DNA from 4 places in the Chryseobacterium sp. AG363 genome. Region 1 is predicted to be linked to each of the others. Evidence: riboswitches for the same ligand, from Rfam matches in the RefSeq annotation. Region 1 holds a riboswitch; each other region holds the start of a gene.

Region 1 (7,684 bases):
GTAAAAGTATTCAGATCAATTACCGAAACAGTATTGTCATAATCGGGAGCTTTATATCCTCCGGAATTGGCAACAAACAACTGATTACCCACAATTTCCATTTCTTCCGGCTGATATCCTACCACTACCTCACGCTGGATGGAAAGAGAAGCCGTATCAATTTCCACTACTTTCCCCTTCGGTGCTTTCGGGTTAATCGCTACAGGTCCGGCGTAGCTGCTGGCATAAGCTTTTCCGTTTTTGAAAGCAAGGTATCGGCAGTTTTGTAATGGAATAGAGGTAATACGTTTGGCCGTTTTGGCATCAAGAACTTCAATTTTATTGGAAACATTGACAACGATATAGAGCTTGCTTCCATAAACTTTGATATCATTTCCTACATCCCCCAACTCTTTTACGACATTGGGATTGATTTCTGCGTAGATATTCCGGTAATAGGTTCCTTTGGTGTAATCAAAAAAATCAAGGGTACATTTATTACTCCCCATGTTCCCTTCATTGAGCATATAGAAGCCTTTTATTGCTGTATTTTCTGAAGGAAGCCCTTCTACCACTTCCTGACGGACAATAATTTCATCTGTACGGCATGAAGTAAGAAAAGCTAATACAAGAAATAAAAAATAAAAGTTTAGTTTTCTCATAGGGTGAAGTTTAGAATAAGTTTAAAGTTTCTTCCGGGCATCGGATAATTAATGACCACATCATAGTATTGATTGAAAATATTATTCATTTCAAGGCTTACTTTAAACTGATGATTCGCCCAGTTGAATTTTTTCTGAACAGACAGATCATGAGTATACCAGGGCTGTACGTAATTGTATTGAATATTGTCCTGATTCACATCATATCTTTCTCCTACGTACATGGCACTGTAATTGAAACTCCAGTCTTTATAATCTGCCATCAGGCTGAAAGATCCGCTGTGCCATGGTGTATAAGGAATCTGATTGCGGTAGAAAGTATCTTCCTGATCACTCATATCTCTGGCACTTTGGTAAGTGTAGGAAAGCAATGGTCTAAGAGTTACTTTTCCCAGCTGAAATTCAGTCTGTACATTCACATCAGCTCCTATGATTTCAACCATTCCAAGGTTCATCATCAGCCAGCGGAACATGCTTCCGTTAGGTGCAGCTACAATCTTATCCTGTACTTTGTTGTAGTAGCCGTCTACTTTAGCGTAAAAGGTTTTAAAGAGACGGTTGGTATAATTCTTCTGATAGGTAAATCCTAGATCATACTGATTGGTGAATTCCGGTTTCAGGTAGGTATTTCCGATGTTGGTATAATACAGATCATTGAAGGTTGGAAGTCGGAAAATTCTTTTATAGAAAGCTCTTAGAGTAAGTTCCGGAATGATTTCCGGCTGATAGCTCATAAATACGGCAGGTGTCCACTCTCTGGCATCTCCGGGCCTTTTATTTTTTCTTACTTCTTCAAAAGTAAAAGTTCCTAAAAGGCTTCCCAGGATTTTGAATCTGTTCCACTGATAGGTTGTTGCCAATGCTACCAATGTAGTGTAACGGGTAGGATAAGAAAAGTTATCCAGATTAGCATCCAGATTATTGTATTGAAAATCTCCACTCAGGCTGACATCCCAATTGGGAGTAATTGAATAAATATTGGATGAAGAAAGATAAAGTTCCCTTTGGATGTAAGTATTATCGGTATAAATAATAGACTGCGAACGAACCGTATCCATGAAATGAGTATAATCGTAAGCAAATTTTGCTTTCAGCTGCGTTTCAAATTTCGGAAACAGCTTTTTTCTCAGATTGGCCTGTACAAAATAATTCTCATCGGAAAGTCTCGCTCCTCTTCCTCCGAAACGTCCGTTCACAATAGGAGCCGGCATTCCGCGGTTTGAAATATAACCGTAGCCACGGATATTCCAGCTTCCGTTATTTAAAGTTCCGTTTAAAGAAGTTTCAAAACGTTTTGCCTGAATATCTGAATCCTGTCTCTTTGCAATGGTATCATAGGCCTGCTGCCCGTCTGGATATTTTTTCGCATACCGAAATCTGTAAATTCCGTCACTCTGCATAAACTCTCCACTGAAGCTGGCAGAAACCATGTCTGAAATCTTCTGTTCCAATCGGAATGAAGGATTAAAAAGATCAATAGATGCACTTTTTGCTCTTATAACAAGATTGGTTTTCCTATTCCCTTTAAATACAGGAGTTTTAGGCTGTAAATAGATAGATCCTGAAGAGCCGAAGTCCTTTGCTGGCTGGAAGATCTCACTTTTCTGACCATTGTACAATGATATTTCTTCCAGATCGTCCAAAGAATATCTTCCCAAGTCTACCAGTCCGTTTTGGGCATTCCCCAGTTGAATTCCATCATAGAAAACCCCTACATGCTGGCTTCCCATACTTCGGATATTAATGGTTTTCAAACCACCCAATCCTCCATAATCTTTGATCTGAACACCAGAAAAATATCGTAAAGCATCTGCAACGGAATGGCTGTTCAGTCTTTCCAGCTGCTCGCCCTGTAGGGTTTGTGCAGGAAGGATTTCTTTAAAATTCTTTTTGTAAAGATTGATTCCTTTAATGGTCTCTTCCTGAAGACTGTCTTTCTTCCTGGTTTGGGAAGACAAAAGTTGAGATGTGATCACCAGTAGTGTGAAAACAGCTTTATGAATTGCAGAAGTAGTTAGTTTTGCCGCCATTAGCTCATTTAGGGTAATGAAGACGCTAATGGATATAAGAATACAACGACAAAGCACAGCAGTCACTGCACAGAATCATTGATGTCCTAAGCTTTATTCCACGAAAGCGTCAAACGATTATTTTTCTGGCAGGTCTTCTGACTTACTCCATTTTTGAAATCCTTCCCATTAAAAAACAGTGGATATATTCTTCAAAAACTTTGGTGCGGAGCTTACAGCAGCGGGTCTGTCCCGGATTTTCACCGGATTCCCTTTTAAGAGCTTTTTACGGCTCACCAAATTCCGGCAAAGATAAATAATTATTCCTAATCCCCAACTAAAATCATGATTTATAAACAATTAAAGCTCCCGAAGGAGCTTTAACATCATTTATTGGGGGTGTCGCTTTAAATTCCAATATTCAGAAAAATACTGAATCTTGATTGAGCTTCAATATCTCCTCCCGCCAGATGCGTGTACATGGGAAGCATGATTTCACTTCCCAGGCTCAGCTTTTTGTAAGAGGCTTCAAATCCCAGTTTTCCGTACAAAGCACTACCAGCAGTATTCGGCAGTGCCTCATCAAACTGTTTGTTCTGAGCGTAGACTTCACCCTGAACCCCTGTTTTTACAGAAAAAATGGACTTTTCATTTCCTGCAACCTGATAAAAACCTGTTGCTGCATAGTTCCATTGGTTTCCAAAACGGTAATTTTTCCTGTTCTCTGTTTTAATGGTGTAATCTGTATTGACCAGTACAGCTACTTTATTTTTCTGAAACTTATAATTCAAAGCGGCCTGATAATCCCAGCTTCCGGTTCCCAGCTGAAAGCTTGGGTTGACACCGGATGCCCCTTTTTCATCAAACTTCCCGAGTGGAATTTTCAAGCCCAAACCTCCGCTCAGATGATGGAAATTATCTTTAGAGCTCATCAGCTGGTAAATTCCCATCAGGTTTAAATCTCCTATTCCATTGATTCTGATATCTCCCTGCATCGTTTTCTTTTCATGGAAATGGAAGGGCAGACTTGCATAAACACTTAGTTTTTTAGTCAGTGGAATCTTCCCCCACAGCTGCAACGTATTGAAATACTGATCCTGCGTGAGGTCTTTTACAAATAAGTTTTCCTTGGCTTTGTAATGCTGTGCAAAGTATTTGATTCCGATAAACTGTGGATTCAGCAAAGATTCAAAGCCGGAAGATCCATTTCCTGCTGCACAGCCACAGGCATCACAATCATCATCAAAATCGAATCTGTTAAGCGTTTCGGGAGCAACATAAGCACTGTCTCTGATGGTTTTTGCCTGATACTGACTAAACACGATCAAACTTACTATCAATATAATCTTCTTCATGTTTTTTATAAATTATTCTGCAAATTTTGGATTGGATATAAAACTTTTATCTGATAATGTTTTCAGGAACGCAATGATGGATTGTTTTTCCTGACTGTTCATGGCAATTCCTATGTGACCATTCTGTTTAAGTTGAGGATCAAGATTGACATTATCTTCTACCTGATCCGAATAGAAATTAAGAACCGCATCTAATGTATAAAACCTTCCGTCATGCATATAAGGTGCGGTATATTCTACATTTCTCAGACTCGGAACACGGAATTTCATCCAATCTACCTGATTCAGGCTCACTCTGTATCTTCCTGCATCCTTGAATTCTGTATTGTAATACATTCCGGTATTTCTGAAACTCTCATCCGTAAACAGCTCTCCGCTATGACAGGAAGCACATTTCTGCCCGAACAAAGTCATTCCCTGGGATTCTATTGAAGTCAATTGTTCTTTTCCCTGTCTGAATCTGTCATATTTTGAATCTGCAGAAATTAAAGAAGCCATAAACTGTGATAATGCTTTTAAAATTCTTTCTCCGGTAATGGTTTCGTCTCCATAAGCTTCTCTGAACAGTTTTTTATACTTATGGTCATCTTTTATTTTCGAAATAGCTTCCGGTATGGAGCTGTCCATTTCATTGACGTCAGTAATCGGGCTGATAGGCTGCTCATTCAGATTGTGAATCACTCCGTCCCACATATATCTTTTCAAAAAAGCCATATTCTGAATGGGCGGTGCATTCCTGATTCCGATTCTGTCGTCTACCCCATGGCTCACCGTATGACCATGATGGGTAAAAGCATTTTCCTGAATATGGCAAAAACCGCATGAAATGGTATTATTTCTTGAAAGTCTACCTTCATAGAATAATTTTCGTCCTAGCTCCACTCCATTTTTGGTCACCGGATTAATGGATGTATCAAAAGTCATTTCCGGAAAATAAGAAGGAAACTCAAGATTGTAGGCTTCATCTTTTTCCAATGGCTGAATCACCTCATCAGAACATGAAATGCAACTCAATACAAATACAAGCAGAACCAGTATCGTTTTAACAAAAAAATTAATCATTGTGAACGTGGTCTACTTTAAACATTTTTGTAAGATTGTTGGTAACATCTACCAGGTGCTGGTTTGAACCCATCAGCATATCATTGGCTGTGCTAAGTGTAAGTGTCCTATCTCCGCTCAAAAATTGGTTCAGGTCTGCCAGAATATGGACAGAAGGACGAATTTTTGCCGTTACCCTTGCTGTTGTCGGAAGATTCAGTGTAATTTCGCGATAAAGATCAGGAGTATTGTTGGCTGCAGTATTTCCCATATTTCCTGTGTGATTCATAAATTCTTTTGAAGGAGAATCTGTACCGTATTTCCCTTCCAGTTTTACAAATACATAACCGGCAGCCCATGACCAGGACATTCCCTTCTGCTTGGCTTTTGTCCAGAATTCAGCCTGTCCGTCCTGTCCCAGCAAATACGCTTTTTGACTCACACCTAATCCAAATCTTATTTTTTTGTAATTGTTTTTCGGAACGCCATCCAGATTAAGATAAACAATTCCGGCTACCGCATCTGCCTGATCTACGATAAAAGCTCCTTTGTCAGGATTATTTTCGTTGTATTTAAATTCGTTTCCGTTTTCGTCTATCAATGCAATATTACTGATGACGTATTTCAAAGCAGAAAAATTATGTTTCTGACCATTGGAAGAAGTCTGAACCGTTTGATTCAATACGATATCTCCTACATTGTTAAATCCGTTTTCAAATTTGATCTGAAGTTTTCCAGGCGTAGTATCCTGTGAGTTCTCATCATCCCTGCTGCTTTCGCAGGCTGTAAAAGAGAATACAGTAAAGGCAATAAAGAATAGCGATAAAAATTGAGAAATTTTCATTGTTGATTTTTTAAGTTAAATTAATTTGAATGGCTGTAACAGCATTGTTTTTTTACCACAAAAAGCACAAAAGTTCTTACACTTAAGTTTATTAAGTGATACGTATTATGTTCAGAAGAGCACTTAAACTTTTTAAAAATCTTTGATTTTTAATTGAGTAAGCTTTTGTGACTTTTTTGGTTGAATAGTGATAGTTTAACTTAAAAAACCGGTGGTTTGAAAATATGGGTAAGAAACAGAAAAGAATAAGCTGTTTCGTAAGTGAAATTGAAACTGAAAAACTGACGTCTTTCCGTAGTGTTGACCGTTGTAGTTTCAGGAAGAATATAGGTATCAAGAATTTTCTGTCCTGAGTTTTTTATTTTTTGAAAAGGTGAAGATTCTGAATCATTGGCTTTGGCGAGCTCTTTACTCAGGTAACATTTTCCGTTACAGTGAACCTCCGGTCTGGTTTTATTGATACAGAGAACTTTAACGATATAATCATAATTTACAGCATACTCTACCACGGGCACTAAAGGTCTTAGCACCATATAGAAGGTAAAAAGTATGCTGTACAATATTTTCATCAGATTATTTCTTGCTTATCGCTTCATCATATCTTCTGCTGATTTCTTTCCAGTTGGTAACATTCCAGATCGCGGTAAGATAATCTGCTCTTTTATTCTGATATTTTAAATAATAAGCATGCTCCCATACATCAATTCCGAAGATTGGAGTTCCTTTTTCTTCTACAACATCCATCAAAGGATTGTCCTGATTAGGAGTAGAGGAAACAAACAGTTTTCCATCTTTCCCTACAGAAAGCCAGGCCCATCCTGAACCAAAACGGTCTGCACCTGCCTTAGACATTTTTTCCTTAAAAGCATCCATACTTCCGAAAGTTTCAGTGATAGCTTTTGCTAATTTTGCTGAAGGCTGTGTATTTTTCTGAGGTGTAAGAACCGTCCAGAACAATTCGTGGTTGTAGTGTCCTCCTGCGTTATTTCTTACAGCAGCAGGCAATTTTGAAACATTGGAAAGAATCTGAAACAAAGTTTCTTTTTCCTGTGGAGTTCCAGCAATAGCTTTATTCAAGTTAGCAGCATACGCTGCTCCATGTTTTGAATAATGAATTTCCATCGTTTGGGCATCAATATTTCCTTCCAAAGCATTATAAGCATAAGGGAGAGGCGTCTGCTTAAACTGAGCCATTGTAAATTGGGCCGCGAAAACTGCAGTTAGAGCAGCTATTTTCAAAATCTTCATAATTTTTTTGTTTATGGTTGAACAATGTTTTCTTTTTAAGCGGGAGGATGGGTGATCGATGCTGGAAGTAATTGATGTTATAGCCTAACTTCTTCAACTTCTATTTCCTTTTACAGCCATCTCAAAAAACTGCTAGAGCTTCATCGTCTGGAATAACTTCCAGCTTCCGGCTCCCTTCCTCTCTATTTCAATAATTTTTTAATATCCTCAATCAGAATTTCTCTGTCCGGGTGATATTTTCCTGTCAGCATTGGTGTTTTACCTTCCGGATCTCCATAATTCAGTCCTGAGTAATACAGAATAGGCATATTTTCCTTGTTGTATCTGCAACGGATATTTCCTTCCTGATCTACCAGCGCAATCATTCCGCTGTGGTTCAGGCTTTCTCCTTCATCTTCTTTATCACCTACGTAGATATTAAACTGATCCGCAAGTTTTCCAATATAGGTACGGTCTCCGGTCAGGAAATGCCAGTTCGGAGATTTTGCACCAATTCTTTGCGCATGTTCTTTCAAAGCTTCAGGCGTATCATTTTCCGGATCAATA
Region 2 (7,684 bases), on a different contig from region 1:
TAGTTGGTCTTTGGTGAAACTCTTTTCACAAATTTATTGACTTCCGGATTGCCTCGGATTTTTAAAATGTCTTCTGTATTATTTTCATTGATTCCTTTTAAAATCAATCTTGATGTTTCTAGTTTCACATCTCAAATGTAATAAAAAGAATAGCATCAATTTATATAAATGCAAAGGTTATTGCATTCTATTACTCATTTTAAGTAAGCAAAGAAATACGACTAAATCGCTGATGAAGTGGAAGAATGGGCGAATCGCTTAGAAAGAACCAATGTATTGATTTCACTCTTTGCATCCTTAAAGAGATAAGGTTTAGTAATAAAAAACTTTGCGTGTAAAAAAATTGATCTTTTTTGAAGTTTTAAAATTTTCGAGAAAAAAGCACCCCTATAACCATTAAACTCGCCGTTAATTTATTCTGTAAATCTCTCAGATATACGTAATAATCAAAATTCTCACTAAATTTGCATTGTGTATATAGATAAAGAAGATTTAGACGAATTAGAGTTTCCGCAATTGCTCGCGGAAATCTCCCCATTTGCGTATTCTCCAAAAACAAGAGAAAAAATTCTTCAACTTCGTCCGATGGAAATTGACGAGGCGGAACTTTCATTAAAAAAAACCTCAGAATATCTGTCGAGTTTTGAAAGTTCAAACGCGATTCCGTTTGATGAATATGAAGATATTGAAAGTGAGCTGAAATTGATGCTGATTGAGAACTACCGTCTGGAAAATGCTGCTTTCATCAAAATAAAAACCATCACGGAACAAATCGGAAGACTTCAGAAATTCTTCCCTACCATGCCGGAAACGTTTCCTACTTTGTTAGAAGAGGTTTCTGTACTGGAATTCAGAAAAGAGATTATTGAGAAGGTAGATAAGGTTTTTAACCGTTTTGGTGAAGTAAAAAATGAAGCTTCTCCAGCTCTGAAAGGGATAAGAACTGAAATTCAGCTGGCTAAAAAGGCGATTCAGGAAAACTTCAACCGTGCGCTTACCACGTATGGACAGAGTGACTTTCTGGATGATATCCGGGAAACGATTATTGACGACCAAAGGGTTCTGGCCGTAAAATCAGGATTCAAAAAAAGGGTTGCCGGAAGAACATTAGGAATTTCCAAAACAGGTTCCATCACGTATATTCAGCCGGACAGTGTGGTAAAGCACTATTTCAAACTGCGTGAAAATGAAGAGGAAGAGAAAAAAGAAATTGATAAAGTTCTCCGTAAACTTACTGCCGAATTGGCCGAATTTCAACCTCAGCTATGGAGATATCAGGTGTATATTTTTGACCTTGACCTTACGAGAGCTAAAGCGAAGTTTGGTGAAGTGATCAACGGAGTTCTTCCGAAAATCAACCATCATAAAACGCTGAGATTAAAAGATGCTTACCATCCTCTTTTATGGTTAAGAAACAGAGTTGAAAACAAAACCATTCACCCTCAAACACTTACCTTAACAGAACATAACAGGATCATCTGTATTTCCGGTCCTAATGCCGGTGGAAAATCAATTACCCTGAAAACAGTCGGATTATTGCAGCTGATGATTCAGAGTGGTATCCTGGTTCCGGTTCATCCTAAGTCTGAAATGTTTTTCTTTGAGAAAATCATGACTGATATTGGGGACAACCAGTCCATTGAAAACCATTTATCTACCTATTCATCGAGGTTGAAGAAAATGTCCGGGATCATTCGTGAGGCTGATGCCAATACGCTTCTGCTTATTGATGAGTTCGGTACAGGTTCTGATCCGGAGCTTGGAGGTGCGCTGGCAGAAAGTTTCATGGAGTTTTTCTATGACAAAAAGAGTTTCGCCATCATTACGACGCACTATACCAATATTAAACTGGTAATAGAACAGCTTCCCAATGCCCAGAATGCAGCCATGCTTTTCAATGAAGAAACATTGGAACCGATGTATAAGCTGGAAGTGGGACAGGCAGGAAGTTCATTTACTTTTGAAGTTGCGGAAAAGAATAAGATTCCAAGATTCATTATCCATTCTGCGAAGAAAAAAGTAGAACATGATATTGTGAATCTTGACAAAACGATTGTAAAACTGCAACAGGAAAAATTTGAGGTAGAAAAACTGAAATCTGATCTTGCAGAAAGAAAAGAATCTGTAGAAGATAAACGTGATAATCTTCAGAAACTAAATGAGCAGCTTCAGCAGAAACTGTTCAATTTCCAGAAACTTTATGAGGAGGAACACCGAAAACTACAGTTCGGGAATAAGATTGAAACATTCATTGACAGCTATACCAAAGGAAAATCCAGAAAGGATGTGGTAAAAGATTTTGTAAAACTTCTTGAACAGGAGAAATTCAGAAAACTGGGCAGTGATAAGGATGAAACCAAACGCCTTCAGGTTGTTAAGAGAAAAATCACTCAACAGCTGAAAAAGGAAGAGGTTATTGAAAAAATTGCTGAAACCAATGAAAAACTGGAAGAGAAACGCAAAACCGACCGTGCTGTGTGGATGAAAATCGGACAGCGTGTTCGTATTACCGGAAGCACCAGTGTAGGAACCATTGAAAAAATTTCCAGAAATAAAGTGATTGTCAATTACGGAACTTTCAAAACTACGATTGATGCAGATGAACTTGAAAGAATTTAATGAATAAGAAATTAAATTAACGCAAATATAAAGAGAGAGCACCAGAAGGTACTCTCTCTTTTTTATTTTTACTTCTTAATGAATTTTAATCGGGTTACTTTTTCTTTATCTTTCAACTGGATAAAATAAACTCCTTTTGATAAATGGTTAAGGTTTACATGGTGATTTGAAACTTTTCCTTCGTCAATTTTCTGTCCTGCAATATTATAAATTTCATAATCGGCGGCTTCTGAAATCCCTGAAATATTTAAGACATCAGAGGCAGGGTTAGGATAAATTTCAGGTTTTACAGACTTTCCTGATTCTTCCAATCCAAGGGTGAGATTGATTAAATCTACTCCATAATCTTCAACTTCCCCATAGGTAAATGTACTGCAGGCATCTAAAGGTATTGTTTGACTGGAGATAACTCTCATGGTAACGCCGCATAGTGTCACTGCTGCCAAACTTGGAATCGTAAATACAGATACAGCCGGAGCAGCCTGAGTAACATTATTGGCCACCATCACTCTTTCGTTGGATTCAAAAATTCCGTTTGCATTAAAATCTATCCACGCCGTTACTGTTGTTGTGCCTGGAGTTCCCGTCCAGGTATTGGTTACTGAAAGCTTATTTCCTGTAGTTCCAATAAAAAACTTAACTCTACGGCTTAGGTCACTTCTGTAATCTATATAATTGGAAGGTCCGGAATCGCTTACCATTGGAGAGGTAACTCCTGTAGAATTTACGGTCACATTGGAAATATGCATCATCGTGGTATCTGTAGAAGCACTTGCACAATAATTAATGGTAGTGGTAAAAAATATAGGATCAGACCATAATCCCTGTGTTGTACACACTTTCACTACCTGTACTTCATACGTTGTACAAGGTTGCAAACCTGTAATTGTGAAAGAGTTTTGACCCGATACGGGTGTACCCGTCATCCAGAAAGTTGTTCCTGGTATTCTATATCTTATCATATTATCCGGACTATTAGGATCTGCAGTCCAGGTAACTGTTCCAGAAGTAAGTGTTATATTCGACATCTGAACTCCTGTTGGAGCATTGGTATCACAGTACAATAAAGATTGAGGTTCTTCTTCTATTTTGTGGGTTGCCTGAAGGCTTGAAATTCCCAACATAAAAGAGAATACAAAAAGTAGTTTTTTGGTCATGTTTATCAGTTTTAAAATTTCCTTGAAAAATAGGGTATTTTTTCAAATATAGCTTATACTTTCTCCATATAGCATTGTATTTTTTAATATTTTTGACAATAAAGTGTAAAACACACAGAAACTCTATGCTTTAATATATGTTCAAAAGTATTTCTACTCTCTGGATTTTTTATAAAAAAATAATAATTCCCACCTTGATATTTTCTTTATTAGCTTCTTGTTTATCCTCTTTCAATATTGAGAACTTTGGATTGAGTTTTCTTTTAATATCTCCTGTTCTTCATTATTTTATATATGAACTCCGGTTTAAAAATGAATATTACTTTTATGCCAATTTAGGGTTTTCCAGAAGTTTCCTTTGGGGATTCACGGTAGCTGTCTGTGTGATTGTCAAAATAATAACAGGAATTTTATGAGCAAGCTTCATATTGACAGCATAACCAAGTCTTTTAAAGATAATAATATCCTTCGGGATATTTATTTAGGATGTGAAACCGGGCAGATTATTGGAATTCTGGGCAGAAATGGTGTTGGCAAATCAACATTATTAAAAATTATTTTTGGAACTGTCAGTAGTGATACCCAGTTCATAAGATACAATGACAAAATTCTGAAAAGCCTTTCCGATAGAAAAAACAGAATTGCTTATCTGCCACAGGATATTTTCTTACCGAAATACAATACCATTAAAACCTTAATTCCTCTTTTTTGCAATAAGAAAAATACAGATCTGTTATTGACTTCAGATCTGATCCGTCCTTTTTTATCAGAAAAACCTAAAAATCTTTCCAGAGGTGAGCAGAGAGTCATTGAAGCTTTAATGATAATTTATTCTGAAGCTGATTTTGTTTTACTGGACGAACCCTTCCATAGCCTTTCTCCAAAAATTTCTGCAGCATTGAAAACTGCAATCATTGAACAGTCTGCGTATAAGGGATTCATTATTTCTGATCATAATTATCAGGAAGTTCTTGATATTTCACACCAAATATTTCTTCTGCGTGAAGGTTATCTAAAACAAATACAAGATTTAAAAGAACTGCAGCGGTATAATTATCTTCCGAAAAGCATTTAATTTATATATTTGAGGGATCAAAAAATTTTCATGATGACTTTCATAAATAAAGCATTCTATTTATCCGCTTTCAGTATTTTATCTATTGCTTTTGTAAAAGGGCAGACTAAAGTTCCTTTTGGAGTTGTAAAAGCTGAAGAAGGATATGCCAACGTACGTGTACATAAAGACGATTACCGAAAAATTGTAGACAAGATCCGTATGCGTAAAGGAGATGTATTTGTTTATGTAAAACCTGCTCCCGGAGAAACAGAATGGATCTGGATCAAATATCCGGAGAAACAGGATGACGACAAACCTTTTGTACGGTATGAAACTCTGGATAAAGAAGGAATGGTAAATAAAGGGCGTATTGCTTATGTAGACCAGCTTCCTGCCTACACTCCATCTAAATCTAAAAACGGAAGATCTCTTATTTTTACTGACAATTCTGATCCTAAGGTTCCTACTGCACAAAGAAGCAAAGTGGTGATTGATATTTATCCTTCCAATGCAGGATACCGTAAAAAGGAAAAAGATGCCGAAGGAAAAATTCTTACCATTGATAAAGTAAAACCATGGGGAATTGGAAATGACCTTCCGGAAGGTATGACCGAAATCAAATCCATCAGAGTACAGCAGCCCGGAAGAGGATCTGTTTTTGTAAGAGAAGCCATCAAAAATATGTTCCAGCCTACCATGGATTTTGAAAACGTTGGAGTAACCTCACTTGACAACGATAATATTTTTCTTTATATGATAAACGGTTCAGGGGAAAACAGATACACTACTCTCTGGACGATTAAGAAAGGAAGAGTAATCAGCCAGATTATTTACCATAATCCGGAATAAATTCATTATTTTTGCATTCGAAAAGTTTTTACGCTTATTCATCACAGAAATTGGTTCTGCATCACTGCAGATTAAAAGGGAACCGTGTGAAAATCACGGACTGTCGCGCAACTGTAAGTAACTGAAGTCTTTATCAAAGATCCACTGTGCGAGGCATGGGAAGGAGATAAATGATGTTACAAGTCAGGAGACCTGCCTTTTTCTTAAACATGTAACTTTCGCGATTTGAAGTTGTATTGATCTGATGGATTGTTTCAGGAATTCTATAAGTTCCTGTTATTATTCTGTTGTTTCCAATCATTTCCTATCGCTTTAATTAATAATGATATATGACTACAGAAGAAAGAATTGAAGCATCCGAAACCAGAATCTTTAAAGCGGTTTTCCCTAACACAACCAATCACTATGATACCCTTTTTGGAGGTACAGCGATGCAGCTGATGGATGAGGTAGCTTTTATCACAGCAACCCGTTTTGCCAGAAAAAGAGTGGTAACGGTAAGCAGTGACAAGATCGATTTTAAAAAACCTATTCCTGCCGGAACCATCGTTGAGCTGATCGGGAAAGTTTCATACGTGGGAAAAACCAGTATGAAAGTAAACGTTGAAATTTACACCGAGCAGATGTATTCCTATGAAAGAGAAAAAGCAATTATTGGTGATTTTACTTTTGTAGCGATTGACGAATTCAAGAAACCAATCCAAATACTATAAACAATAAAGTTTCGGGCGGCCTCTGGCCGCCCGAAACTTTTCCATTCAACACAACATAGTATATCTCAACCAAAGAATAATTGGAGTTCATTTGTTTTTATATTTACTTTTAGCATGGCAAAAAAATTATTTTTACATTGCTGTCACTAAAAACTATAGAAGAACCGATATTTCATGAAAAAGATTATTGTAATCATTACCCTTATCCTATCCATTACATTAAGAGCACAAAAAGACGTTAAAATTGAACTTTCAGAAAGTTACGAATTAGGAAATATTATTCTGGCCCTCACTGAATATGGCAGAACAGATCCTTATGACGTACAGAAAATCCCACCGTATTATGATGAAATCATTACGTATTTTGAGCCTGTAAAAGATCATCCTTTACTAAAAAAAGTAAATTATTCAAGAAAAGATTGGAAAAAATTCTTAGGCTTCCGAACTGATTTCTATGCATTTTCTTTTGATGAAAAAGGCTTACTTAAAAGAGATTTTCCTTTCAATTCCTTTGGTCCTAAAGAAGTAGATGAAAATCTGGAGCTCATCAATGATTTTGTAAAGAAATCAAATTACAGAACCTTTTATAAAAATCATCAGTCGTTTTACAATACTTTAATTGCCAATTACAAAGAGTATTATTACATCAATGATACTTATACTTTTTTGGATAAAATAGCAAAAAGACCAGCCAATGAAACAGATAAGAAATACATTATTGCCATATCTCCTTTGGTAGGCGGACAGAATTGCCACAGGGATATCAATAGCTCCTTAACTGTAGACTTTCCAAATATCGGAGAAGATCTTATCCTTGGAAATTTAAAAGGTAATCTCGCAAGAAGGATTCTTGATAATCACACCGTATTTTCAGAAATCGATCATGGGTATGTAAATCCTATTTCAGATCAGTACTCAAAGGAGATAACGGAAAGCTTCAACCTTACGAATTGGGATAAAAAATCAGGATACCCGGGAATAAATTCATTCAATGAATATATGACATGGGCAGTTTACGATTTGTTCATCAACGAAAAATTTCCAGAAGAAAAAACAGACAGTCTTTCGGCGATTTATCATAAAGTGAATATCCGACGCGGTTTTATTGCTCAGAATTTATTCTCGGAGAAGCTTATAGAGCTTTATAAAAAGGAAAAGAATCTGGAAAAATTATATATTCCATTATTAAAGTGGACGAAGAAAACAGGAAACAAAATTTCCCAGCCTTCCGTTGTCAATTCCAATAATAAAGACTTTGAGAAAACTGATCTCAATAATATCGTGGTACA
Region 3 (7,684 bases), on a different contig from region 1:
TCGATTTTCTTTAAATTTTTCATAATAATTTTTAAGTTTAGTTCTATTCGAAATTAATCAAATTTTATCAACTATTGTAGAATTATTATAAAAATATTTATTTTTAATTGATTAATTATATAATGTTGTATAGAATTGTGTAAAATAATTTAATGGGTGGGTCTTGAGATTCAGTTTTTAAAATTCATTCCATCTTAATAAAATCTTGTCCTTTGACAAGTCCGTTTTCAGATTGACTTGGTAATTTTGATTAAAAGTTTAATCCACCAAATCTGATAATATTATGAAAAATTTATTCAAATTCTCTGCATTAGTGGTCCTAACTGTTTTTCTTACAGTATCAAAATCATATGGACAAAAAATAAAACCTTCTGAAAGCGGCTATGCGCCTGCCAACGGAATCAAAGTGTATTATGAAGTTTATGGTAAAGGAAAGCCTGTTGTGCTGTTACATGGAGCCTTTATGACGATTGACCTGAATTGGGGCGAGCTGATCCCGGAACTGTCAAAAAACAGAAAAGTAATAGCACTTGAATTACAGGGACATGGACATACTCCGTTTTCGGAAAGGAAATTATCACACGCTACTTTGGCCAGTGATGTTACAAAGGTAATGGACTATCTGAAAATTGATAAAGCTGATGTTGCAGGATACAGTTTTGGAGGTGAAGTGGCTTATCAATTAGCGATACAGAGTCCGGAAAGACTGAACAAATTGGTTATTATTTCATCAACATATAAAACTAATGGCTGGCTGCCCGAAGTAAATAAAGCGCTTGAAGGAATGAAACCCGACCTCTTTACAAACAGTCCTATGCATACTGCCTATAATGCTGTAGCACCAGATAAAACAAAATGGACTCCATTTCTGCAGCAGATGATAGCTTCTGCGGGACAACCTTTTGATCTTGGCGATAATAACATTTCTAAAATTCGGGTACCGGTTTTAATCATAGCTGGTGATAATGATGGATTGGACAAAACAGAACTTTCAAAAACTTATAAATTATTGGGAGGTGATGTCTTTGCGGACATGGGAGAAATGCCCAAATCGCAATTGGCTATTGCTCCGGGACAAACCCATGTGAGTCTGATGATGCAGACAGCAATGATTCTGAACTATCTGAATAATTTTTTAAAATAGTTTGAGTATGAATCCAAAATTTGAAGCAGGAATTAATATCGCTATAAAAATTCCCAAAAATAAATATGAAAAAACAGTTGCCTTCTACAGAGAAATTCTAAAATTAGAAGTGGAGGAAAAACCCATTAATAATCCTACTGTTTCCAGAACTCACGAAGTAAAATTCGGGAATAATATTATTTGGCTGGATTGTGTCGACAATTATACCCATTCCGAAACCTGGTTACAACTCACGGTCCCTGATGTAGAAACAGCAACAGAATACTTGCTGTCAAATGGTGTGGAAACCTGTGACGAGATTGAAGAACTTCCTGACAACATGCACTGGATTACTGATCCTGCTGGGACGGTGTTCAATTTGCAGCAAAAGAAGTAAAATCGGGAATTTTATAGATAAGGTTTCACCATAGAATTATATCACACAAATTGTGTAATTTTAATACCTTTAATCATCAAATTATTAAAATTTTAAAATATTCTCATGCAGACGAAACCATTCAATTTCATTGTAACCCTCTTTTTTCTGGCATTAAGTGTGACTGCATTTTCACAAAAAACAGCCGCTTTGAATTCTTTATTGGACAAAAATTCAGAATTTATCTTCCCACAGACACCCGATAAAATATCAAAAGCACTGAATGTAAAAACTGTTTTTTATGAAGATGCCAACGAAGAAAAATATGCAAAATGGCCAATGAAAACAGGGCTGGAACTTTATTGTGGTCTTGGAAAAGATAATGCTGTCAATGAGATGTTTTTCGCAGCTTCAGACAATAAATCTTTAGTGGTGGAAGGGCTTCCTTTTGGCCTTGTGCTGAATAAAAGTACCTTACAGGATAGTAAAACCAGGTTCACTAAATACAATGCTAAAACGCAAAAATTAGGAGCTGACAGTGAATTTCCAGATGGATCAAAACTTGTTTTTAAAAAAGGAAAACATTATGCAACATTGTTTTTTGACAATAAAAACCTGTTGAAATCATTAGGTTTAACACCAACGCTTATTGATCCGGCAGCTAATTAATTGCTGAAAATTACCATCATATCACACCCGTCATTTTTTGATGGGTGTTTTTATTTACCGGATCAGTTACGAAAAAAGAAGGATATAAAATACTCAATGATGAAAGTGCTTCATTCATTTCTTTATTTCCTTAGTTCATTGTTTTCTGATTGAATGGCAGACAGGGTTATCATAGCTTTGACCTGTCAAAACAAAAACAATTAACAAGATAACAGTATGAACAGAGAACTCATTTTTTTAAGAACATTTGCCTTTACAGCAGCCATTGGAATTGTATTTTTAACTGCTTCAGCCTTTAAAATATCCGGAAATCAGAAGTTTACTGAAATAGATGTGGAAAGAATCAATATCGTCGAAAAAGACGGTACGGTAAAAATGATCATTACCAATGTCGGAAAATTTCCTACAGGAGAAGAAAAAATAAACAGCAGGCCCACCAATAAAACAAGAAAGAAACGTTCCGGTATGCTCTTTTTCAATGAAGAAGGAATCGAATGCGGAGGTTTTATCTATGACGGACAGAAAAATCAGAACGGCCACAGTTCAGGGTTATCTCTAACTTACGACCAGTATGATGGTGATCAGGTCATGCAGCTTTTGACTCAGGATTATAAGAAAGGTGACAAAAGAGTAGTGTCCAGCGGGCTTTATTTCAATGATCGTCCTTCAAAAGAATCACAAATAAAAACAGGAGAAATCTTTGCGGAGCTGGATCAGATGAAAGATCCTGAAGCTGCACAGAAAAAATACAAAGAATATCAACAGCAGGGACTTATCGGAGGAGCACCAAGAATGATGCTTGGGAAAACCAAAGATGAACATAACGGACTGTTTTTATTTGACAGCAAAGGAAAACCAAGAGCCAGATTCTGTGTAGATAAAAATAATGAAGCCAAACTGGATTTTTTAGATGATAACGGAAATGTTACCGCATCATTTCCTGAAAAGAAAAAATAATATTGTAAAAAACAGCCCTGTAAAAATATAGGGCTATTTTTGTAAAAAAGTGATCCTTCATAAAACCAATGAAAACCCTTTTAAAAAAGATTAATCAAAACAGATACTTCCTGCTGTTTATCCTTTTGTTTGCCTATGTACAGTCTATCCATACCCGTATAGGAATAAGACGAACACTGGATTGGTATATTTTCACTCCGGAAGCGGCTGTTGTTACACTCATCAGTTCCTGTATTCTGTTTTTTGTCATTGATTTTTTCATTAAAAACTGGCAGAAATCATCAACGTTCAGTATAGCCGAAATCCTGAAAATATTCAGTTTTTCATTGCTAACCTATCTTTTGGTGATGAAAATAATAGGCTTTGTGATTGCTCTTATTTTTGGGAAAGTTGAGAAAAATTTTAATCAGCAAGTTGTTATTCTTTCTACTTTTTCAGATTTGATAGGAGGCTTTATCTATGGAAGTTTTTTTCTGGCGTACCGTTACTACAAAAAAAATACAGAAAATCAGAAACAATTGGCTCTATATGATCATGCCCTGTCTGAAAGTAAAATTAATCAACTGAAAACCCAGCTTAATCCTCATTTTTTATTTAATAATCTCAATATTCTGGATCAGTTAATAGAAGAAGACAAGCACAAGGCTTCAGATTTTCTGAATGAATTTGCAGAAATATACCGGTATGTTTTAGATGTTTCCGATAAAAAAATAGTGTCCGTGGAAGAAGAACTGGCTTTTGCACAGAAATATTTTAACCTGATACAATACAAATACGGAAATGCTTATTTATTAACAATCAATTCTGTTAAATTATCAGGCTATATCATCCCGCTTTCATTACAATTGTTACTTGAGAATGCGGTTCAACATAACCTTGGTACTATTGATAAACCTGTCCAGATCACACTAAAAATAGACAAGACAATAACCGTTTCGAGTAATGTAATCCCTAAAAGAAACCGTAAAAAGACATCAGGAAGAGGATTAAATAATCTTAAGGAACAATATCAACTTTTAACAGATCAGCAGGTAAATATTTTAAAAACAGAAACTCAATTTTCAGTTACCATTCCTATAATTCCAGCATAAAATATGATAAAAGTAGTAATCATCGAAGACGAAATTCCTGCAAGAAACAAATTAAAACGTTTCATCAGCGGACTGGAAACTCCTATTGAAATTGTTGCGGAAATTGATACCGTAGAAAAGGCTATTGTTTTCTTAAAAAATTCATCTGTTGATCTGATCTTTTCCGATATTGAACTATTGGATGGGAATGCTTTTGAAATCTATGATCAGGTGAATATTTCATGTCCGGTTATTTTCACCACAGCGTATGATCAGTTCTGGATGAATGCCTTTGAAAGCAACGGAATTGAATATTTATTAAAACCTTTTTCACAGAGCCGTTTCCAAAAAGCATGGGATAAATTTCTTTTATTAGGAAAAACTCATTCAGAACCACAAGATGTTTTGGCAAAACTTCAGCAAATGCTGAACAACAACAATACACAGAAAAATTATAAGAAAAGATTCACTGTCAGTTCACATCAGGGGCTTTATTTTATCAATACGGAAGAGATCTCTTTCTTTGGAGCAGAAGAAGGAGTTGTTTTTGCTTTTGATACAGCAGGAAAAAAACATCTGTTGAATGAATCTACTTTAAAAGAAATTGAAATGCAGTTAAATCCTTCTGATTTTTTCAGGATCAACCGTAGTGAGCTTGTTCAGAAACATCATATTGAAAGAATAGAGCGATACAATAAAAATACACTTTCCGTTCAGATAAAAGGGCAGAAAGATCATCTTGTCACAAGCCAAAGCAATACTTCCTCGTTCAGAAAATGGATTGAAGAATAAATAGGTTTTCCGGTTTTATTCCATTAAATAGTCAGCCCATGGTTATTCTTTACCTCAGCCATCACAAACGTACTGTGGGTACTCCCTATGGAATCCACAGATCCAAGCTTATTGAATACAAAATCCTGATAATGCTTCATATCCCGTACCTGAACTTTCAGAAGGAAATCAAAATCCCCGGAAATATTGTAACATTCGGCAACTTCTTCGATTTCTAAAATCTCCTTTACAAAATCATAACCTACCGATCTGTCGTGAATTTTGAGCTTGATCTGGCAGAAAACCGTAAATCCGCGATTCAGTTTTTCGGCATCAAGAACGGCCGCATATCTTTTAACAAAACCTTCCTGTTCAAGCCTTTTTACCCTTTCAAAAACAGGTGAGGTAGAAAGATTTACCTCTTTCGCAAGTTCCTTAACGGTGAGTTTAGCATTTTTCTGGAGCAGCCTTAGCAGCTGTAAGTCCTTATCATCGAATTGTTCCACAGAATATTATTCTTTTAAATGATTAAAACATTCAAATGTACAGAATTTTATGCTTTTATTTTTGTTTTTAAAAGTTTAATTTGCTTAATTATTTGATAATAATTGTATTTTTATTCTGTATTGCTAATTTTACACAAAATTAAAAACTTTTACTGATGACCATAGTTAAAGGTAAAAGTACAGTTCTTTACAGATACTTCATCAAACAGAAAAGGTTTTACTTAACGTAGATTAATAGGGAATCGTGTGCAAATCACGAGCTGTCGCGCAACTGTAAGTAACACACCAAAGGTTTCTGTCCTTGCAGATCCACTGCCAAAAGCGGGAAGGATGACGGAAACTGTTACAAGTCAGGAGACCTGCCTTTACTGAATTGACAATGCTTTCGCGGTCTGAAGCTTTGGGGTCATACAGATGATATATCGGATTCGGGTATTTTCTTTTGTAAAGGAAATTACGCTGTCTGCTATGTCATGACTTTCCTGAAACTTCTTCCGATAAAACATTACGAAGCCTTTTAAAGAACTTTCCCAATAAGTTTAATTAAAAAGTTTTAAAAAATGCAAACTCACATCCTTGGCTATCCGCGTATTGGTAGCAAAAGAGAACTCAAAAAAGCCTGCGAACAGTATTGGTCAGGTAAAATCCTTTTGGAAGAACTTCTGAATACCGGAAGAACTATCTGTAACCAAAACTGGAATATCCAGAAAGAAGCAGGGATAGACCTTATCCCGTGTAATGATTTTTCATACTATGATCAGGTGTTGGATATGAGCCTTGTAGTAGGAGCCATTCCAACACGTTACCATGAAGTGGTGCTTAAAAAGAATAATACTGAATTGGATCTTTATTTTGCAATGGCAAGAGGATATCAGAAAGACGGATTGGATATCACTGCCATGGAAATGACCAAGTGGTTCGATACCAACTATCACTATATCGTTCCGGAATTTTATAAAAATCAACAGTTTAAACTGAGCTCAGATAAGATTTTCAATGAATTTGCCGGAGCAAAACAAGCGGGAATCAATGCAAAACCGGTGATTATCGGACTGGTTTCTTATCTGTTATTAGGAAAAGAAAAAGAAGAAGGCTTCGATAAATTGGATCTGGCTGGAAATCTTCTTCCAGTCTATACAGAGATTTTAACCAAACTTCAAGACCAGGGTGCGGAATGGATTCAGTTTGATGAACCTTTTCTGGCGTTGGATTTAACAGAAAAAGCCAAAGAAACGTATCTTTCTGTGTATGCCGAAATCAGAAAACGTTTTCCGAAACTGAAATTTATCGTTGCCACTTATTTTGACGGATTAAAAGATAATGCATCAATTGCTGTTTCCCTTCCGGTGAATACATTGCATATTGATCTGGTGAGAAATCCTGAACAGTTAGATGATATTCTGAATGTTATTCCGGAAAGCTTAAGCCTTTCATTAGGAGTAACCGACGGTAGAAATATCTGGAAAAATGATTACGAAAAATCATTGTCTTTCATCAGAAAAGCTGTTGAGAAATTAGGATCTGAAAGAATTCTGATTGCACCATCATGTTCATTGCTTCATTCACCTTGTGACCTTGATTTTGAAACTAATCTTAATCCTGAAATTAAAAACTGGCTGGCTTTTGCTAAACAAAAAGTAAAGGAAGTCGTAACGCTTAAACAACTGGCATCCGGAACGGAAAATGAACAGGTTCTTGAAGCATTTGAAGAAAATAAAAGAGCCATTGAAAGCAGAAGAACTTCTTCTCTTATCCATAATGATCAGGTAAAACAGAGAGTGAATTCAGTTACTGAAAAAGATGCTCAGAGAATAAATACTTTCAAAATCCGTAAAGAAGAACAGCAGGAAGTATTGCAGCTACCATTATTTCCAACCACTACAATCGGATCATTCCCTCAAACCACAGAAGTAAGAAGCTGGAGAGCAAAATTTAAAAAAGGAGAGCTTACTGCAGAACAATATGATACCTTATTGAAACAGGAAACGCAGAGAACAATCCGCTGGCAGGAAGACATCGGAATTGATGTATTGGTTCATGGAGAATTTGAACGAAACGACATGGTGGAATATTTCGGGGAACAGTTGGAAGGATTTGTATTCACTAAAAACGGTTGGGTACAAAGCTACGGAAGCCGTTGTGTGAAACCTCCTGTGATTTTCGGTGATGTTTCCCGCCCGACTCCGATGACGGTGTATTGGTCTCAATATGC
Region 4 (7,684 bases), on a different contig from region 1:
CTGCCCTGTAACCGTATCAAATGTGACAATTCTCGTTAAAGTTTTATTGGCAGCCAATGCCTTACTGGGAACATACATCATCGACTGCATGGTTCCTACCAGCGTTCTTCCGTCCGGGCTCATACAAAGTCCTTCCATTCCTCTGTTGGCTCTTCTTTTCGCTAAAACAGCAGGTAATTTTCTTGGTCCTGTATTTACTCCGATCGGGCTTATTCTTTCCATCTCCATTCCATCAGCACTGTAGTGTACAATATGCGGTCCATATTCATCAGAAACCCAGAATGTACCGTCAGCGGCAGCAACAATACTTTCGCTGTCAAGACCATACTGATCAGTACCTAAGACATTTCCGGAAGCATCATATGCTACTTCCCCTGTGCTCCCCATTCCAACAGGATTTGGAAGTCCGGTAATAGGCTGTCCGGATGGATTTTTAAGTTTAATATATTTGATGACCTTTACATTTCCGTCAGCATTGATTTTAAAATGCATAATGGTTGGAGTAAAATTAGGAGTAAGAAACTTTTTCCCATTCTGCAAGTCGGTGTTAGGTCCTCTATCGGTAATGACATAGAATTCGCCTTTTCTGGTAGGATGAGCCGCAGCTCCGGATCCAAAACCTCCGTTGATAACATCCACTCCGTTTATCGTAGTCAGTTTTGAAAATGGAAACTCCTGAGGGAGTTTGGAATAATTAATATCCTGATTAACCATTGCGATATCGTCATCACTTTTACATGAAGCCAATACAGCCAGTATACCCACAGAACATAGTAATTTTTTCATATGCTATTTTATGGCTGCGAAAATAGGACTTGATTGTAAACTGATCTTAAATACAATGATAATTGTTTTTTAACAATTGAACAGACAGAATGCATTGAAGATAAATAAGAAAAGAATCTATTTAAAAATGAAAAACCGACAATCCAACCAAATTATTAATCAATTTGAAAATCATTTTTTTTAAAGGAAAATAATTCACAAAACGGACTTATCAATTTATATGATATATTTGCAGCGTTTTAAGGCTGAACAATGTTCATTAATAGGGAATCAAGTGAGAATAATATTCAAATCTTGAGCTGTACCCGCAACTGTAAACTGTTTAAACTTACTGCACAAAAACCACTGGATCTGAAAATCCGGGAAGGAAGTTGTAAGATGTGAGCCAGGAGACCTGCCTTAAAACACCAGATTCAGAGAAAGAATTAGTTCTGCTCTGAAGATAAGTTTCGGGAATAAAACTTTAAATTAATTATATCATGAGAAAAATCTATCTTTTTTTCTTACTGCTTTGCATGCAGGTATTGTCGGCCCAATTCACAGAAAACGACATTAAATTTTGGGTAGGAACCGGTTCTAAAAAAGCATATTTCATTGCAGACTTTAATGATGACAGCACCCCAAATTCTTATGCTTGGGGATACCGTTTTGACGGAAATGGCTTAACCATGGAAGACATGATTACTGCTATTGCCGCTGCAGAACCTAAAATGGAAATTGAAATACCATCCGGATTTCTGTACAGTTTAAATTACAATCATCATACTCCCAGCCTTGACGACTATTGGTCAACCTGGTCAGGAAACACTCCATCAACTATGGCATTCAATAATGGTGTGAACAATGATCTTTTAGTGGACGGAAGATGGTATGGAGCTTCTTATAGTTTTTCCCCTCCTACAATGCCTTCCCCACCAGTTCCAGCCTACAGTTCTGCTTGGTTTGTTCCCTCGCAGGTTACAAACTGGGTAGGAAGCGGAACTAATAAAAGTCTTGTCGTTATTGATTTCGGAACTGATAATGCCAACGGAAATGCCAATTCTTTTGTTTTTGGAATTAAATATAACGGAAGCATAACTGCTGAACAGGCGTTACAACTGATCCAGTCTCAAGCTTCCTATTTCAATTTTGCATCAGCGAATAATCAGATTACTAATTTAACATTGAATTCATTTACTGGAAATACTTCCGGATCAGACAGCTGGAAGTTATATAAAGGAAAAGATCTATCAAGCTGGCAAACAAAAGCCAATCTTTCTCAGATTCAACTGAGTAACAATGACTGGTTTGGATTAAGTTTCGGGCAAAGAAGACCATTTACCCCCACCGAGGCACAGCTGACTTTAGGAATTTCTTCTGTGACCAAGAAAAAATTCAATATTTATCCAAATCCGGCAAGTGATTTCATTCAGATTGAAACGGCTGAGAAACTGAAAGAAGTGAATATTTACTCTGTGACAGGACAAAAAATAATGACTTCTCAGGTTACTAAGATTGATATTCATTCTTTAAACTCAGGAGTTTACTTTGTGGAGATTAAAACAGCTGAAAGTTCTACGGTACATAAGATTGTTAAGAAATAGAGAAAGCGCCTCAAGGCGCTTTTTTTGTGAGGATATGGATAAAATATACTGTTACAACCGCCCGTCAAAAATTCTTTGAATTATTGCCACCCCTCCAGCGAATGTAAAATGAGTGATTAAAATATAATCCAACAAAAAAACCGCACCAGATTGGTGCGGTTTTCTGATGATGTTATCATCAATTATTTTTTCTCTGTGGATCTTTGTAAAACCTCATCTACCATTCCGTAACCTTTAGCTTCTTCAGAAGTCATCCAGTAATCTCTGTCAGAAGATTTTTCTACCCACTCATACGTTTGTCCTGAGTGATGACCGATGATTTCATAAAGCTCCTGCTTCAGTTTCAACATCTCTCTCAAGTTGATTTCCATATCAGAAGCAACCCCCTGAGCACCTCCTGAAGGCTGGTGGATCATTACTCTTGAATGCTTAAGCGCAGAACGTTTTCCTTTTTCTCCGGCAACCAGTAATACAGCTCCCATTGAAGCAGCCATACCTGTACAGATTGTCGCTACATCCGGCTTGATGATCTGCATGGTGTCATAAATACCTAGACCTGCATATACACTACCACCAGGAGAGTTGATGTAGATCTGAATATCTTTTGAAGGGTCAGCACTTTCCAGGAATAAAAGCTGAGCCGTAACGATGTTTGCTACCTGATCATCAATACCTGTTCCAAGGAAAATAATTCTGTCCATCATCAGACGGGAGAAAACGTCCATCTGAGCAACGTTTAATCTTCTCTCTTCCATGATGTACGGAGTAAGATTCGTAGGCCCATACATTCCCATATACTGATCGGTAACCAAACCGTTGTTTCCTAAATGTTTTACAGAGAAATCTCTGAATTCTTTTTTAATGTCCATATTTCTATTATGTATTATTTTTTAAATATTCTCGAAGTTTAAATTACAATATTTATTCCTAAAATTTTATAGGACTTTTTGTCACAGAATATTAAAATAACTGACTTAAAAATTACCGTTTTCTACCATAGATTCCTTTGATAGGTGAATATTCAATGATATTACTCAATCGCATGGAAGCTTGTTTCAATAGCGTAATTTTCTTGATAAGCTCATAGTACTTTCCTTCATCAGTATCCCTGTACACATCCAGCTCTTTATCTGTTTCTGTGATTAAATAATCAATATATCTGAATTTGTGCAGCAAAACATCTCCCTTGATCTGATCTGCCACTTTATCACCGTAATTGGGAGGATAAATATTTCTGGAAGCCCAGTTTTCAAGCTCATCCAACGGGATCAGAGCGTCTACAACCTTTGTGGTAATTTCTTCGTCCATAAAAGATACAAAAAAGTTTCCACTTCTCAACTCATCTTTTTGAATTCCTTCCCTCACCTGAGTAATAATGATTTCATTCCCTTTAACTAAAAATTCATACTGCTCTTCTTCAAAATGATGAAGAATTTCCTCAATTACTGTAATCTGATATTCTTCTCCTTGTTCATTTCTACGTTTCAGAATAATATCTCCAAATGCCAGCATGTGTTCAACAAGTTTGTTCTCCATGAACAATACATCATACAGAAAAGGATCTTCTTTTTCCTGATCCAAAGGCACAACCTCCATCTTTGGAGCGGATGTTTTCTCTTTCTGCTGCTGTTGAACATGATGGGTCTGATTCTGTGTGATCTGCTTCTGAACATCCAGTTCATTGAAAAGACTCTGCTCAGAAAGCCCGAATTTATTGGAAACCTCTTTCAGATAAACCTCTCTTTTCAGGGCATTTTGTACGAAAGAGACAGATTTCACAATATCTCTGATTGCTTCAGCCTTTTTAATCGGATCATTTCCGATATCTCTCAGGAGAATTTCCGCCTTGAAGTCGATAAAATCCATCGCTTCATTTTCGATATACTTTTCAACGTATTCCTGCGGGTGTTTTCTGGCAAAGGAATCCGGGTCATCTCCATCAGGGAAAAGCAGAACACGGATATTCATTCCCTCAGTCAGTAACATATCAATACTTCGGAAACTGGCTTTGATACCGGCATTATCACCATCAAAAAGGATCGTTACGTTTTCTGTAAGCCTCTTAATCAGTTTGATCTGCTCTGTCGTCAAAGAAGTTCCTGAACTTGCCACTACATTTTCAATTCCGGACATATGAAGCGAAATCACGTCCATATATCCTTCCACCAAAAGACAGGCATTCTTCCTGGAAATAGCCTGCTTACTCTGGTTTAATCCGTAAAGAACATTGGATTTATGATAAATCTCGGTTTCCGGGGAATTGAGGTATTTTGCAGTTTTGACATTATTCTTCAGAATCCTTGCTCCGAAGCCTAAAACCCTGCCAGAAAAACTGTGAATAGGGAAAATAACCCTTTCCCTAAAACGGTCTACGCCTGCAGGAGTATTTTCAGGAAAAATAGAAAGTCCTGATTTTTCAAGAATTTCTTTATTATATCCTTTTTCCAGGGCATAAGCTGTAAAAGCATTCTTCTTCTCGGGAGAATATCCCAGCTGGAATTTCTTAATGATATCATCCCTCAACTCCCTTTCTTTGAAATAAGAAAGACCTATGCTTCTGCCCTCCTGATCATCCCAAAGGATCTCTTGAAAATAAGTATTGGCAACCTCATGGATTTTATACAGCAGATCTTTTTCTGTCTGGGCATTTTTTGCTTCTTCAGAAATTTCACGCTGGTCTTCCTCAATTTCAATTCCGTATTTTTTTGCAGCGTGGCGGAGTGCCTCAGGATACGTAAAATTTTCAATTTCCATAAGGAAAGAGATCGCCGTTCCTCCTTTTCCTGTGGAGAAGTCCTTCCAGATCTGCTTACTGGCAGAAACTACAAAACTGGGTGTTTTTTCATCATGAAAAGGACTGAGCCCCTTGTAATTAGACCCTGCTCTTTTCAACTGCACATATTCGCCCACAATCTCTTCAACGCGGATCGTGGAGAATATCTTATCAATGGTCTGTTTGGAAATCATAGTACAAAAATACACATAAAAAAAAACCTTACAATTATATAATACAAGTGCATTATATTTAGTAAGTTTTATCATTATTTTTGCAAAATAAATTTGCTAATATATGCAGTTCACTATCAATACAATCGAAGACTGGCAGGAAGTTGTTGACAGCATCATTCCTCAATTACAACATAATATTCTTTTATTAAAGGGAAACCTGGGAGCAGGTAAAACCACATTCACTCAATTTCTGCTTAAAAACATGGGCAGTAATGACGAAGTAAACTCTCCCACTTACTCTATTGTCAATGAATACAATACCGAAAAAGGGAAAGTATTTCATTTTGATCTTTACCGCTTAAAAAACATTGAAGAAGTCTATGATATCGGAATTGAAGAATATCTGGACAACTCTTTTTTATGCATCATCGAATGGCCGGAAGTCTATGAAGATGACCTTTATGGTCTTAACTACCATACAATGAGCATTGTAAATACGGGTGAAAACAGAGAGATTTCATTCGATTAAATATTATGTATCTTTGCTCATTAATTGAGTGTAAAAAACAATCTGTAAGACATAATTTAATTTAAGGATGAGTACAAATATTTTTACTCCTTTCACAGAAGAAGAATTAATGCCGAAAGAGGAAAAATTGGAGGTTATAAAGAAAGGGAAACAGTTCAGTATTGGAATTCCTAAAGAAACCTGTCTCAACGAAAGGAGAACCTGCATTACTCCTGACGCCGTACAGGTGTTGGTAGAGCACGGCCATGAGATCATTATTGAATCAGGGGCCGGACAAGGTTCATTTTTTACAGATTTACAATATTCCGAATCTGGAGCGAAGATCACCAATGATCCAAAAGAAGCTTTCGGGCAGGATCTTATCCTGAAGGTGAACCCTCCTACAGAAGATGAAATTGAGTACATGAAGCCTAATACGTATCTGGTTTCAGCTCTTCAGATCAATCTTAGAGACAAGGAGTATTTCTTAAAGCTTGCAGAGAAAAAAATAAACGCCATCGCTTTTGAATTTATCGTTGATGAATACAAGCAGCTGGCCTTGGTAAGACTGGTTGGGGAAATTGCAGGAACCGTTTCAATCTTATATGCCTCCGAATTATTAGCCTTATCAAACGGGTTAATGCTGGGAGGAATTACAGGAGTAAGACCTGCAGAAGTTGTTATCCTTGGAGCCGGAATTGTAGGTGAGTTTGCTACAAAGGCAGCCATTGGTTTAGGAGCAAGTGTAAAAGTTTTCGATAATTCTTTATCCAAGCTTAGAAGGCTTCACACGATTGTTGACAGCCGTGTACCGACTTCTATTATTGATCCTAAAGAACTCAGCAAAAGTCTAAGACGTGCTGATGTAGTGATCGGAGCTCTTCCAAGATTGAACATGACCCCTATCGTTACTGAAGATATGGTGATGAAAATGAAAAAAGGCAGTGTCATCATCGATATTACCATAGATAACGGTAAAGTGATCGAAACTTCAGAGCTTACTACCATGGAGGATCCTTATGTCATCAAACACGGTGTCATCCACTGCGGACTTCCGAATCTTACCTCAAGAATGCCGAGAACTACCACTAAGGCCATCTCGAATTTCTTCCTTTCCTATATTTTAAATTATGACGAAGAGGGCGGCTTTGAAAACATGCTGATCCGCAAAAACGAAATGAAGCAGAGCTTATATATGTACAAAGGAAGACATACCAAGAAGATCATCTGCGATCGTTTCGGACTTACGTACCACGATATCAATCTTTTAATTTTCTAATGAAGAAACTGAAATTTTATGCAATAGGCTTCGTTCCGGGGCTTTTGATCGTATTTTTTATTTTAAACAAAAAAGGAGCAAGCTGCAGCGGATATTTACCGAACAGCCGTGTGATTGCTGAAAGTCTTTCCAAAGAATTCAAATATTCTGAAGAAGCTAAAAATGCAATGGCAACCTACAAGATTGATGAGAAATTTATAAAAGACAGCATCATTACCAACGGAAAGGTAGATTTTGACCGCAGCCATGCACAAAAGAAACCATGTCCGGACTATCTTTTAACCTATCCTGAAAAAAATCCGTCTTATGAGATCACGTATGAAAAATGTGAAGAAACGGTGACGGTAAACAATCTTAAAAAACTGAAATAGTTTCAAGTACAAGCTATGGACGGCAATTACTACATGATTCATGATTATCTGATATTCATCGGAGTTTTTGCCATTTTCCTGTTTCTGACTATCAGTATTTATCTCTTCAGCCAGAATCAGAAGCTGAAACAGAGGAATACCAAATTATCAGAAACCAATAAACTTATTGAGCAGCGCCTGAATGAAGTCCGTCTGGAACATATCGGCA

The links. A riboswitch is a leader RNA that binds a small molecule or an ion and turns the genes downstream of it on or off. The one in region 1 is predicted to bind cobalamin.
Region 2: linked by a shared signal. The riboswitch ahead of DEU39_RS10710 (acyl-CoA thioesterase) and the one ahead of DEU39_RS15550 (TonB-dependent receptor plug domain-containing protein) in region 1 are both predicted to bind cobalamin.
Region 3: linked by a shared signal. The riboswitch ahead of metE (5-methyltetrahydropteroyltriglutamate--homocysteine S-methyltransferase) and the one ahead of DEU39_RS15550 (TonB-dependent receptor plug domain-containing protein) in region 1 are both predicted to bind cobalamin.
Region 4: linked by a shared signal. The riboswitch ahead of DEU39_RS19885 (T9SS type A sorting domain-containing protein) and the one ahead of DEU39_RS15550 (TonB-dependent receptor plug domain-containing protein) in region 1 are both predicted to bind cobalamin.

The regions. Positions count from the first base shown of each region.
Region 1 covers NZ_RAQF01000003.1:581,639-589,322, reverse strand. The annotation lists gene DEU39_RS15555 (YncE family protein) at 1-641, opposite strand, end outside; gene DEU39_RS15550 (TonB-dependent receptor plug domain-containing protein) at 638-2,671, opposite strand; cobalamin riboswitch at 2,781-2,966, opposite strand; gene DEU39_RS15545 (transporter) at 3,058-4,005, opposite strand; gene DEU39_RS15540 (cytochrome-c peroxidase) at 4,018-5,067, opposite strand; gene DEU39_RS15535 (MbnP family protein) at 5,060-5,890, opposite strand; gene DEU39_RS15530 (hypothetical protein) at 6,091-6,459, opposite strand; gene DEU39_RS15525 (superoxide dismutase) at 6,464-7,138, opposite strand; gene DEU39_RS15520 (SCO family protein) at 7,321-7,684, opposite strand, start outside.
Region 2 covers NZ_RAQF01000002.1:2,352,664-2,360,347, forward strand. The annotation lists gene DEU39_RS10680 (GNAT family N-acetyltransferase) at 1-128, opposite strand, end outside; gene DEU39_RS10685 (endonuclease MutS2) at 472-2,619, shown strand; gene DEU39_RS10690 (GEVED domain-containing protein) at 2,688-3,776, opposite strand; gene DEU39_RS10700 (ATP-binding cassette domain-containing protein) at 4,189-4,851, shown strand; gene DEU39_RS10705 (hypothetical protein) at 4,882-5,682, shown strand; cobalamin riboswitch at 5,717-5,897, shown strand; gene DEU39_RS10710 (acyl-CoA thioesterase) at 6,012-6,395, shown strand; gene DEU39_RS10715 (DUF4932 domain-containing protein) at 6,570-7,684, shown strand, end outside.
Region 3 covers NZ_RAQF01000002.1:536,791-544,474, forward strand. The annotation lists gene DEU39_RS24810 (bacteriocin-like protein) at 1-23, opposite strand, end outside; gene DEU39_RS02405 (alpha/beta fold hydrolase) at 284-1,144, shown strand; gene DEU39_RS02410 (VOC family protein) at 1,152-1,520, shown strand; gene DEU39_RS02415 (hypothetical protein) at 1,626-2,168, shown strand; gene DEU39_RS02420 (hypothetical protein) at 2,385-3,125, shown strand; gene DEU39_RS02425 (sensor histidine kinase) at 3,194-4,216, shown strand; gene DEU39_RS02430 (LytR/AlgR family response regulator transcription factor) at 4,220-4,987, shown strand; gene DEU39_RS02435 (Lrp/AsnC family transcriptional regulator) at 5,011-5,472, opposite strand; cobalamin riboswitch at 5,668-5,854, shown strand; gene metE (5-methyltetrahydropteroyltriglutamate--homocysteine S-methyltransferase) at 6,033-7,684, shown strand, end outside.
Region 4 covers NZ_RAQF01000005.1:316,187-323,870, reverse strand. The annotation lists gene DEU39_RS19890 (esterase-like activity of phytase family protein) at 1-786, opposite strand, end outside; cobalamin riboswitch at 1,012-1,203, shown strand; gene DEU39_RS19885 (T9SS type A sorting domain-containing protein) at 1,266-2,369, shown strand; gene clpP (ATP-dependent Clp endopeptidase proteolytic subunit ClpP) at 2,552-3,238, opposite strand; gene dnaG (DNA primase) at 3,351-5,336, opposite strand; gene tsaE (tRNA (adenosine(37)-N6)-threonylcarbamoyltransferase complex ATPase subunit type 1 TsaE) at 5,440-5,847, shown strand; gene DEU39_RS19865 (alanine dehydrogenase) at 5,915-7,105, shown strand; gene DEU39_RS19860 (DUF4258 domain-containing protein) at 7,105-7,476, shown strand; gene DEU39_RS19855 (histidine kinase) at 7,492-7,684, shown strand, end outside.